Hoeflea sp. 108: one gene and its partners. The protein of the gene in region 1 interacts with the protein of each later gene in a pairwise test. Links are inferred from orthologs where the notes say so. Each region holds a gene or a part of one and is shown in the gene's direction. Other genes may lie near its edges. The genes, in order: B015_RS0123970, B015_RS0100270 and B015_RS0112625.

Region 1 (3,767 bases):
TTCATCGACACGGCAGTGGCCAGCCCGACATAGCCGGCACCGGCAACCAAAACGTCGAGTTGCGTCGGTTTGCTCTGGTCCGTGGCCATGGCCGCTCTCCTCTTATCCGGCTGCCGCCTTGACTCGGCGGGGGCTTCCTGCTGGAAACCGAACGTCTTCCGACCCGAAAGGGGAAAACATGCCTGCCGCCATACAAGAGCTTCTCAGCATTCTCAATCTCGAGCAGCTGGAACACAACCTGTATCGTGGTCGCAGCCCGAAGGTTGCATGGCAGCGCGTCTTTGGCGGCCAGACCATCGCCCAGTCGCTGGTGGCGGCCCAGCGTACCGTCGAGGAAGACCGGCATGTGCACTCGCTGCACGGCTATTTCATGCGTCCGGGCGACATCAACGTGCCGATCGTCTACGAGGTCGATCGCATCCGCGACGGCTCGAGCTTCACCACCCGCCGGGTCGTTGCGATCCAGCACGGCAAGGCGATCTTCTCGCTCGAAGCCTCGTTCCAGCTCGACGAACCCGGCCTCGAATACCAGATGCCGATGCCACTCGATGTGCCGGCACCCGAGACGCTGAAGTCGCAGCGCGAGCTGCTCGAGGAAGCGCCTCACGTGCCCGACATGATCCGCATGTTCTGGGCCAAGGAGCGGCCGCTGGAGCTGCGCCCTGTTTATGCCGAGCACTATTCGAGCCGCGACAAGCTGCCGCCGCTACAGAAGGTGTGGATCCGGCTGACCGGGCCGGTGCCGAACGACCGGCCGACGCGCGCGGCCGTGCTTGCCTATCTTTCCGACATGACGCTGCTCGACACCGCGACCTTCGCGCATGGCCGCGGCATCTTCGATCCCGACATCCAGGCCGCCAGCCTCGATCACGCCATGTGGTTCCATCGCGAGCATTCCCTCGATGGCTGGCTGCTCTACACCCAGGACAGTCCGTCGACGTCGGGCGCCCGTGGCTTCACCCGTGGCGCGCTCTACGCCCAGGACGGCACACTGATCGCTTCGGTGGCGCAGGAAGGTCTGATCCGCCTGCGCACAAAGCCTGCAAAATAGGCATTTTAGTCTTTTTGCTCATTCTATGAGCAGGTGAATTGCTGCACGTGCGAAGACCTGCGCGCGCCTTCGCTTTATTCCTCTTTAAATACATATAGTTAGCCAGTGTCGGCCCAAACTGGCACGGAGCTTGAATCACCTTTTGCACTCACCGGTGGCTTTCGGGTCCGTCGGCGACGTCTGCAATCGCGGGGGACCCGCACCAGCAAGGGGTGAAACCTGATGAAAATCGTGATGGCTATCATCAAGCCGTTCAAGCTCGACGAGGTGCGTGAAGCGCTCACCAATGTCGGCATCCAGGGCCTGACGGTCACCGAAGTCAAAGGCTACGGGCGCCAGAAGGGGCATACCGAGATCTATCGCGGTGCCGAATATGCCGTGAGCTTCCTTCCCAAGATCAAGATCGAAGTCGCCGTTTCGACCGACCTCGTCGAAAAGGCCGTCGAGGCGATCACCGCCGCCGCCAAGACCGGCCAGATCGGCGACGGCAAGATCTTCGTCTTCGGCATCGACCAGGCCGTGCGCATCCGCACCGGCGAAACCGACACCGACGCGCTGTGAGCGGCCAACCAATTCTCATGGAGACCTCAATGCAAATTCCAACCTCATTGAAGACGGCGGCGCGGGCGGCCCTTGTCGGCACGCTCGCCCTGACCGCCCTGGGAACGGTCGTTGCCTTCGCCCAGGAAGCCGCACCCGCGGCCGCCGATGCCGCTGCCGCCGCGCCGGCAGCGGCCGACGTGATGGAGAAGGGCGACGTCGCCTGGATGATGACGTCTTCGCTTCTGGTGTTGTTCATGGCGCTGCCGGGCCTGGCTTTGTTCTATGGCGGTCTGGTGCGCGCCAAGAACATGCTGTCGGTCCTGATGCAGTGCACGATGATCGTGGCGCTGGTGATCGTGATCTGGACGCTCTACGGCTACTCGATGGCGTTCGGCGACGCGCCCAGCCCTTACTGGGGCGGTTTCGGCAAGGCGTTCCTGGCCGGCGTGACGCCTGAAAGCATGGCGGCGACCTTCACCAAAGGCATCGTCATTCCCGAATTCGTCTTCATCTGCTTCCAGATGACGTTCGCCTGCATCACGCCGGCGCTGATCGTCGGCGCTTTCGCCGAACGCATCAAGTTCTCGGCCGTGCTGCTGTTCGTGGCGCTTTGGGTGACCTTCGTCTACTTCCCGATCGCCCACATGGTCTGGGATTCGGACGGCCTGATCTATGGCTGGGGCGCGCTTGATTTCGCTGGCGGCACCGTCGTTCACATCAATGCAGGCATCGCCGCTCTTGTCGGCGCCCTTCTGGTCGGCAAGCGCACCGGCTATGGCAAGGACAACATGGCCCCACACTCGATGACGCTGACCATGGTCGGCGCCTCGATCCTGTGGGTCGGCTGGTTCGGCTTCAACGCCGGCTCCAACCTCGAGGCCAATGGCGGCGCAGCACTTGCCATGATCAACACCTTCACCGCGACCGCCGGTGCCATCATCGCCTGGGTGCTGATCGAAACCTTCGCCCGCGGCAAGGCCTCGATGTTGGGTGCGGCCTCGGGCATGGTCGCCGGCCTTGTTGCCGTCACCCCGGCCGCCGGCTTCGTCGGCCCGGTCGGCGCCATCGTGCTCGGCGCTATCGCTTCGGCCATCTGCTACTTCTTCGTCGCCGTGGTGAAGATCAAGCTTGGCTATGACGACTCGCTCGACGTGTTCGGCATCCACGGCGTTGGCGGCATCGTCGGCGCCATCGGCACCGGCGTCTTCAACGCCAAGGCGCTGGGAGGCGTCGGCTACGGCACGCTGTCGATGGGCGAACAGGTGTGGACGCAGTTCCTCGCCGTCTGTGTGACCGTCATCTGGTGCGGCATCGGTTCGCTGGTGCTCTACAAGCTGGTCGACCTTCTCGTCGGCCTGCGTCCGACTGTCGAAGCCGAACGTCAGGGCCTCGACCTCACCTCGCACGGCGAAGTGGCCTACCATTCGTAACGGCTCCGGCGGTTTGAACGAACCGCCGCATCCTCCCTATCCCGTCGTGCCCGCCACAAGCGGTCACGCCTTTTGGGGCCCGGAACGATCCGGGCCTCCTTTTTTGTCCAGGGATATCAGGCGCTCAGCTGAACAGCGCCTTCACGCGAGGCCACCAGCCGATGGCGGCGCGCACCTGCCGGGCGGCACTGCCACCCCTGACGGCATCGCCGAAATGGCAGTAGCAGACGATATTGTGCAGCTGCCGGTCGGACAGGTCGAAGAACCGCCTGGCTTCGCCATAGCTGTCGTCGGTGAGTCCGGCGGCACGGAAGGCAGGATCCTCGAACGCCACTGTTATGGGCGACCCCTGGGCGCGCATGGTCAGCCGCGCCTCGGGCGGGGCGTATTCGGTGCCGGAAAGCGTGCCCAGACGGCGTTCCGGCTGCCTCTCCAGAAGGTCCGCCCAGCGCTCGAGGCGCTCCTTGCGCGTCATCGGCAGGTAGGGAGTGGCAGTTTGGATTTCAGCTAAGGCCTGCAGTTGCTCGATGCTTTGATGCTTCATCGTCGCCTCCTGGCACGGATTGTTGCTGATCTCTGGGAGATATGGCGCACCCCGGCGGCGGCAAGGCTTGACATTGGCGGCCCATGCAAAAACCCGGAGAGACCTCGCAGCCAAAGGCCGGTCGGCTCGGCCCATTTCAGCGGGCCGTGATGCGCATCGTCATGAACGATGGCTTAACCTTAATGCGGCCTTAACCTTC
Region 2 (4,192 bases), 4.8 Mb from region 1 along the record:
GATGATGAGCAGCGGAATGGACAGCACCGCGCTGACCAGGAAGCGGCGGGTGAAGTCGACCAATTCAGGGTTGGGGCCGTCATCAGTGCCGGGCATCATCGGTTCGAGCGCCATGCCGCATTTCGGGCAGGAGCCGGGCTTGTCCCTGATGATTTCGGGATGCATCGGGCAGGTGTATTGCGTGCCCTTGGGCGCAGGCGCTGCGGCCGGCTTGCCGGAGAGATACTTGGCCGGTTCGGCGGTGAACTTGCCTTCGCAGGTTGACGAGCAGAAATAGTAGCCCGCACCTTCATGCTTGAGGAAATGCCTGGCCGTGTCGCGGGCGACATCCATGCCGCAGACCGGATCCTTGGCGCTCACATACGTGTCCGGTGCCGCCTGGAACTTGTCACGGCACGAGGCGCTGCAAAAATGATAGCGATGGCCGCCATGTTCGAGCGACGGCTTGCCGGCCACCGGATCGACGGTCATGCCGCAGACGGGGTCGCGCAGCACGGCTTCGTCGCCGGTCGGAGCCTTGGCCGCGTGATGACCGTGGCCGTGGTGACTATGATCGTGGTGGTCGTGCTTGTCGTTCATGTCTGGGATTCCGCATTCCTCGTCATGCGAATCTAGAGGTTCCAGTACGTGGAAGGTCAACACCCTGCCCCGCGGCAAGGTTGTGTGGGAGAGCCGCCCTGGCGCAGCTAAACCGGCAACGTCAGCCGGCCATACCCATGGCGGAAAAATCGCGCTATAGACGCGGCCTCAAGGGCAAGGCCAGCCGAGGCACATGACGAACATCCCGCTCAACCTGGAGCTTCTGATCGACGCGGACGGCTTGCGCCGCGACCTGAGCGCGCTGACCGGCGAGGACGGCAACGGCGCCGATCCTGGGATCAGGGCAACGGCGCTGGCGATGTTCAAAGAACGCATCGCCGTCGGCAAGAAGATCGCCGAGAACATGCTGATGGAGGACGAAGGCGGCACCGCCTGCGCCATCCGCATCTCGCACCTGATGGACGAGGTCATCCGCGTCCTCTACGACTTCGCCGTCACCCACGTCTACCGCGCCAAGAACCCGTCGCAGGCCGAGCGCATGGCGGTGGTTGCCGTCGGCGGCTACGGCCGCGGCACGCTGGCGCCGGGCTCGGACATCGACCTGTTGTTCCTGCTGCCCTACAAGCAGACGCCGTGGGGCGAGCAGATCGTCGAATACATGCTCTACATGCTGTGGGACATGGGACTGAAGGTCGGCCACGCCACCCGCAACATCGACGAGTGCATCAGGCTGTCGCGCAGCGACATCACCATCCGCACAGCGATCCTCGAGGCGCGCTTCGTCTGGGGCGAGGAAAAGCTCTGCAACGAGCTGATCGAGCGCTTCGACAGGGAGCTGGTGAAGGATACCGGGCCCGAATATGTGCAGGCCAAACTTGCCGAGCGCGACGCCCGTCACGCCAAGGCGGGCGAAAGCCGCTATCTGGTCGAGCCCAACATCAAGGACGGCAAGGGCGGGTTGCGCGACCTGCACACGCTGTTCTGGATCGCCAAATATTACTACCGGGTGCGCACCGGCGCCGAGCTGATCGACAAGGGCGTGTTCACCCGGGGCGAATACGGCCAGTTCGTCGAGGCAGAGGACTTCTTGTGGGCGGTGCGCTGCCACATGCATTTCCTGACCGGCAAGCCGGAAGAGCGGCTGCATTTCGACATCCAGCGCGAGATCGCCCAGCGGCTGGGATACACCACCCAGCCAGGGCTTTCGGCGGTCGAGCGCTTCATGAAGGACTACTTCCTGGTGGCCAAGGAAGTGGGTGACCTGACTCGCATCTTCTGTGCTGCGCTCGAAGAAGAGCAGGCCAAGGACGCGCCGGGCTTCCACGGACTGCTGCAGGGCTTTTCCAGGCGGAAGCGCAAGCTTGCCGGCACCAGCGACTTCATCATCGACAACCAGCGCATCAACGTCGCCGACGACAAGGTGTTCGAGCGCGACCCGGTCAACATGCTGCGCTTCTTCTGGTTCGCCGACCGGCACGGGCTGGAACTGCACCCCAACGCGCTGAAGCTGCTCACCCGCTCGCTCGGGCTGGTGGACAAGGGCCTGCGCCGCAACGCGGAGGCCAACCGCTATTTCCTCGACATCCTGACATCGGACCGCAACCCCGAGCTCAACATGCGCCGCATGAACGAGGCCGGGCTGCTCGGACGGCTGATCCCCGACTTCGGCAAGATCGTCGCGATGATGCAGTTCTCGATGTACCACCACTACACTGTCGACGAGCATTTGCTGCGCTGCATCGGCGTGCTGTCCGAGATCGAACATGGCGACGGCGAGAAGATCCATCCGCTCAGCCATTCGCTGATCGGCAGCCTGAAGAAGCAGCGCGAAGTGCTCTATGTCGCGGTGCTGCTGCACGACATCGCCAAGGGCCGGCCGGAAGACCACTCGGAAGCCGGCGCCAAGATCGCCCGCCGCATCTGTCCGCATATGGGGCTGTCGCCTGCCGACACCGAGACGGTGGCCTGGCTGGTGGAGAACCACCTGGTCATGTCGATGACGGCGCAGACGCGCGATCTCAACGATCGCAAGACCATCGACGACTTCGCTGATGTGGTGCAGTCGGTGGAGCGGCTGAAGCTGCTCTTGATCCTGACGGTGTGCGACATCAGGGGCGTCGGTCCCGGCGTGTGGAACGGCTGGAAGGGCCAGCTGCTGCGCACGCTCTATTACGAGACCGAACTTCTGCTCACCGGCGGCTTCTCCGAGGTGTCCCGGGCCGAGCGCACGGCGGCAGCACGCGAGACGCTGGCCGCGGCACTCGAGGCCTGGCCGGAACGGGCGCGCAAGAAATACGTCAAGCTGCACTACGACAACTATTTGCTGACCGTCGACCTCGAGGACCAGAAGCGGCACGCCGAATTCATCCGCGCCACCGACGAAGCCGGCAAGCATCTGTCGACCATGGTCAGGACGCGCGAATTCGAGGCGGTGACCGAGATCACCGTGCTGGCGCAGGACCATCCGCGCTTGCTTTCGGTTATCGCAGGCGCCTGTGCGGCCGCCGGCGGCAACATCGTCGACGCGCAGATCTTCACCACTTCGGACGGGCGGGCGCTGGACATCATCCTGATCTCACGCGAATTCGACCGCGATGAGGACGAGCGCCGCCGGGCCGAACGCGTCGGCGGGCTGATCGAGGACGTGCTGTCGGGCAAAAGCTGGCTACCGGAGATGATCGCCAAGCGAGCCAAGCCCAAGCGCGGCCAGAAGACCTTCCGCATCCAGCCGCGCGCCGAGATCCGCAACACGCTGTCGAACCGCTTCTCCGTGGTCGAGGTGGAAGGGCTGGACCGCCCGGGCCTGCTGTCGGAGATCACGGGCGCGCTGTCTGACCTGTCGCTCGACATCGCCTCGGCCCACATCACCACTTTCGGCGAGAAGGTCATCGACACCTTCTACGTAACCGACCTGACCGGCCAGAAGCTCGACAACCCGACGCGGCTCGACAGCATCCGCGCCCGGCTGATCACGACGCTGGACGGCCCCGCAGCCGAACGCGGCAAGGCGAAGGCCGCAGCAGAGTGAACCGGACCATCATCTCGTCGCAATCGCCGAGGCATTGTCGCCCCCCATGTCATTGATCAAGAAATTCGCGACGGTCGCCTCGGGCACGCTGATGAGCCGGCTGCTGGGCTTTGCCCGCGAGATGCTGATGGCTGCAGCACTCGGCACCGGACCGGTGGCCGACGCCTTCTACGCCGCCTTCCAGTTTCCCAACACCTTCCGCCGGTTGTTTGCCGAGGGCGCGTTCAACGCAGCCTTCGTGCCGCTGTTTGCCAAGGAGATCGAGGCCACCGGCGTCGACGGCGCCAAGCGCTTCTCGGAAGAAGTGTTCGGCGTGCTGTTTTCGGTGCTTCTGGTGCTGACCATCGCCATGGAACTGGCGATGCCGCTGATCGTGCGCTTCATCGTGGCGCCCGGCTTTGCCGCCGATCCCGACAAATACGATCTGACGGTGGCGCTCGCCACCATCATGTTCCCCTACCTCATCTGCATGTCACTGGGTGCGATGATGGCCGGCATGCTGAACTCGCTGCGCCGTTACTTCGCCGCCGCCGTAGCACCGGTGTTCCTGAACGTCATCCTGGTCGGGGTTCTGGCCAACGCCTGGTACAACGGCCATGATGGGCTGAAGGTCGGCTACGCGCT
Region 3 (3,825 bases), 2.3 Mb from region 1 along the record:
GAACAGATCGCCATCATCGGCATGGATGGCGACCGCCACCGGGCCAACGCGGGGATGTTCGAGGAACGCCTTCAGCGTGTGCCAGATCACGGCCTTGCCGCCGATCTTGCGATATTGCTTTGGCCCGTCCGCCTGACCAGCACGTTCGCCCCGTCCTGCCGCGACGATCACGGCGGCGACGGTTGAATCAATACGGGTCGGCAAAGGCTTCGAATTCATCCGGAGAGGCTTAGTCGCGCGCATCGGAGAAGGCCAGAGAAATCCCGAAAGGGCCTCATTCGCCTGTCATTTCGCAGTTGCACAATGGCCTGAACCTGTCTACTCATTGTGCAGAGACGGATGGTGCTTTGTTTTTGTGCATGAATGATCTTGCGAAACTCGGGGAACCGCTGGCAATCGGCGGCGTGACGATCCGCAATCGTGTCTTCCTCGCGCCGATGTCGGGGGTGACCGACGAGGCGTTCCGCACGCGCGCCTATGCGCATGGTGCAGGCCTGGTCGTGTCGGAGATGGTCGCCAGCGGCGAACTCGCCAAGGGCCGGGGCTCGAGCGGCTTCCGCATCCGCCATTCCGGCCTGCCTGTTCATATGGTCCAGCTTGCCGGTCGCGAGGCTGCCCACATGGCCGAAGCCGCCCGCATCGCCGTCGGCGAAGGTGCCGATGTAATCGATATCAACATGGGTTGCCCGGCCAAGAAGGTCACCGGCGGTTATGCCGGCTCGGCTCTGATGCGCGATCTCGACTTTGCACTGACGTTGATCGACGCGGTGGTCGAGGCTGTCGAGGTGCCGGTAACGGTCAAGATGCGGCTCGGTTGGGACGACGACGTGCTCAACGCGCCCGAATTGGCCCGCCGCGCAGAGCAGGCCGGCGTGCGCATGGTCACTGTCCATGGTCGCACCCGCTGCCAATTCTACCAGGGCAAGGCCGACTGGCGGGCGATCGCCCGTGTCAAGCAGGCGGTTGGCATCCCCGTGGTTGCCAATGGCGACGTGGCGACGCCCGAAGATGCCGCCGAAATTCTTGCACAATCGGGTGCCGATGCCGTCATGGCCGGCCGCTCGCATTACGGCGCTCCGTGGACCGCCGGCGCAATCGCCGCTGCCGCTCAAGGGGCCGAGGCTGCCGGCGTGCCAACATCTGTTGCAGATATGGCCGACTATGCCGTGGCCCACTATGAAGACATGCTGGCGCTCTATGGCACCGAAAGCGGCCTGCGCCAGGCACGCAAGCATCTCGGCTGGTATCTCGACCGCCACACCAGCGGTGTCTCCGATGACCTGCGCCGCGGCGTGCTCACCTCCTTCGAGCCCGCGCAAGTGATTTCGTCGCTGCGTAAGGCACTTACATCATTTGGCGAAAGTCTCCGCGAAAGGAATGCGGCATGAGCTCCAGCTTTGTGCCGGCTTCCGTGAAGGGCGACGATGCCGCCCAGATCGTACTCAACACGATCCGCCGCCCGGTCATCATGATCGGACCCGGCAACTTCATCACCTTCGCCAATGCCGAGGCCGAGGACTTCTTCCGCTCAAGCGCCACGGTGCTTGCACGCAGCGAGCTGTCCAAGCTGTTGCCGTTCGGCAGCCCGATCCTGACCCTGGTCGAGCAGGTGCGCGAGCGCGACACGCAGGTCAACGAATACCGCGTCGACGTCTCGTCGCCGCGGCTCGGCATCGAGAAGATGGTCGACATCTATGTCTCGCCGGTGCCGGAGTTGCCCGGTTCTGTCGTGCTGATGTTCCAGGAGCGCTCGGTGGCCGACAAGATCGACCGCCAGATGACCCACAGGGGGGCTGCGCGCTCCGTCACCGGCCTTGCCGCCATGCTCGCCCACGAAATCAAGAACCCACTCTCAGGCATTCGTGGCGCCGCACAGCTGCTCGAACTCTCGGCATCCGACGAAGACCGCGCGCTGACGCGGCTGATCACCGACGAAACCGACCGTATCGTCTCGCTTGTCGACCGCATGGAGGTGTTCTCCGACGAGCGGCCGATCGACCGCTATCCGGTCAATATCCATGTCGTCCTCGACCATGTGAAGGCGATCGCCAGAAATGGCTTTGCAAACGGAATCAAGATTTTGGAGGACTATGATCCTTCATTGCCTCCAGTGTACGCCAATCGCGACCAGCTGATCCAGGTGTTCCTCAACCTGGTCAAGAACGCAGCCGAGGCGATCGGCCACGTTCCCGGCGGCGAGATCACGCTGTCGACAGCTTTCCGCCCGGGCATCCGCATGTCGATTCCCGGCACGCAGGACCGCGTATCGCTGCCACTCGAATTCTGTGTTCACGACAACGGCCCCGGCGTGTCCGAAGACATCCTGCCGATCCTGTTCGACCCGTTCATCACCACCAAGCCGAACGGCTCGGGCCTGGGCCTGGCGCTCGTCGCCAAGATCGTCGGAGACCATGGCGGGATGATCGAATGCGACTCGTCTCCGCGCGGCACCACCTTTCGCGTGCTGATGCCTGCCTGGAAGGAACTGCCCGTGCACCAGCAGGGCGAACGCGAAGGAGACCACCGATGAGCGTGCGCGGACATATCCTCGTCGCCGACGACGACGCCGCCATCCGCACGGTGCTCAACCAGGCATTGTCGCGCATGGGGCACGATGTCCGCGTCACCTCCAACGCGGCGACCCTGTGGCGCTGGGTGGCGGCCGGCGAGGGCGATCTCGTCATCACCGACGTGGTCATGCCCGACGAGAACGCCTTCGATATGCTGCCGCGCATCAAGAAGGCCCGGCCGGAACTGCCGGTCATCGTCATGAGCGCCCAGAACACCTTCATGACGGCGATCCGGGCGTCCGAGACCGGCGCCTACGAATACCTGCCCAAGCCGTTTGATCTCACCGAATTGCTCTCGATCGTCAACCGGGCCCTGGCCGAGCCGCGCCGGCCCAAGATCGACGCGCGCCATGAGGAGCAGCCCGACGCCATGCCGCTGGTCGGCCGTTCTGCGGCGATGCAGGACATCTACCGCATGCTGGCGCGCATGATGCAGACCGACCTTACGGTCATGATCTCGGGCGAATCGGGCACCGGCAAGGAACTGGTGGCGCGCGCGCTCCACGAATATGGTCGCCGCCGCAACGGGCCGTTCGTGGCGATCAACATGGCCGCCATCCCGCGTGACCTGATCGAATCCGAACTCTTCGGCCACGAAAAGGGCGCCTTCACCGGGGCGCAGAACCGTTCAACCGGCCGCTTCGAGCAGGCCGAGGGCGGTACGCTGTTCCTCGACGAGATCGGCGACATGCCGATGGAAGCGCAGACCCGGTTGCTGCGCGTTCTCCAACAGGGCGAATACACCACGGTCGGCGGTCGCACCCCGATCAAGACCGATGTGCGCATAGTCGCCGCCACCAACAAGGATCTCAGGGCGCTGATCAACCAGGGCCTGTTCCGCGAAGACCTGTTCTACCGCCTCAACGTCGTGCCGCTGCGCCTGCCGGCGTTGCGCGAACGATCCGAGGATATTCCCGATCTTGTCCGGCATTTCTTCAAGCAGGGCGTGAGCGAAGGCTTGCAGGCCAAGCGCATCTCGTCGGGCGGTGTCGAGCTGATGAAGCGCTATCCCTGGCCGGGCAATGTGCGTGAACTCGAAAACCTGGTGCGGCGGCTTGCGGCGCTCTACCCGCAGGATGAGATTTCGGCCGAAATCATCGAGCAGGAACTCAAGACCGGCGAGCAGCCGATGGTGCCCGGCGGCAATCTGATCCCCGACGACCTGTCGGTCGGTCAGGCGGTCGAGCATTTCCTCCAGCGCTACTTCGCCATGTTCGCCGGGGACCTGCCACCGCCTGGGCTTTACCAACGTATC

The links.
Region 2: the proteins of B015_RS0123970 (region 1) and B015_RS0100270 interact in binary tests that used the Escherichia coli proteins (3 or more experiments, as listed by UniProt). The link is inferred for Hoeflea sp. 108 from one-to-one orthologs.
Region 3: the proteins of B015_RS0123970 (region 1) and B015_RS0112625 interact in binary tests that used the Escherichia coli proteins (3 or more experiments, as listed by UniProt). The link is inferred for Hoeflea sp. 108 from one-to-one orthologs.

What each region holds. Positions count from the first base shown.
Region 1 is NZ_KB890024.1:4,827,563-4,831,329, reverse strand. The notes cover bases 1-2,942. They hold B015_RS0123970 (P-II family nitrogen regulator), read left to right. Parts: upstream 1-1,273; coding sequence 1,274-1,612; downstream 1,613-2,942. Other genes in these bases: B015_RS0123965 (ammonium transporter), read left to right, coding at 1,642-2,942; B015_RS0123975 (acyl-CoA thioesterase II), read left to right, coding at 179-1,051; B015_RS0123980 (ubiquinone biosynthesis hydroxylase), read right to left, coding at 1-89. Also shown: more of B015_RS0123965, read left to right, coding at 2,943-3,024; B015_RS0123960 (hypothetical protein), read right to left, coding at 3,149-3,568. UniProt on the Escherichia coli protein: Involved in the regulation of nitrogen metabolism. Regulates the activity of its targets by protein-protein interaction in response to the nitrogen status of the cell.
Region 2 is NZ_KB890024.1:60,269-64,460, reverse strand. Bases 402-3,768 are described here. They hold B015_RS0100270 ([protein-PII] uridylyltransferase), read left to right. Parts: upstream 402-772; coding sequence 773-3,568; downstream 3,569-3,768. Other genes in these bases: murJ (murein biosynthesis integral membrane protein MurJ), read left to right, coding at 3,615-3,768; B015_RS0100275 (heavy metal translocating P-type ATPase), read right to left, coding at 402-579. Outside these bases: more of B015_RS0100275, read right to left, coding at 1-401; more of murJ, read left to right, coding at 3,769-4,192.
Region 3 is NZ_KB890024.1:2,569,314-2,573,138, reverse strand. The notes cover bases 458-3,457. They hold B015_RS0112625 (nitrogen regulation protein NR(II)), read left to right. Parts: upstream 458-1,384; coding sequence 1,385-2,530; downstream 2,531-3,457. Other genes in these bases: ntrC (nitrogen regulation protein NR(I)), read left to right, coding at 2,527-3,457; dusB (tRNA dihydrouridine synthase DusB), read left to right, coding at 458-1,388. Outside these bases: B015_RS0112635 (bifunctional 2-C-methyl-D-erythritol 4-phosphate cytidylyltransferase/2-C-methyl-D-erythritol 2,4-cyclodiphosphate synthase), read right to left, coding at 1-204; more of dusB, read left to right, coding at 360-457; more of ntrC, read left to right, coding at 3,458-3,825.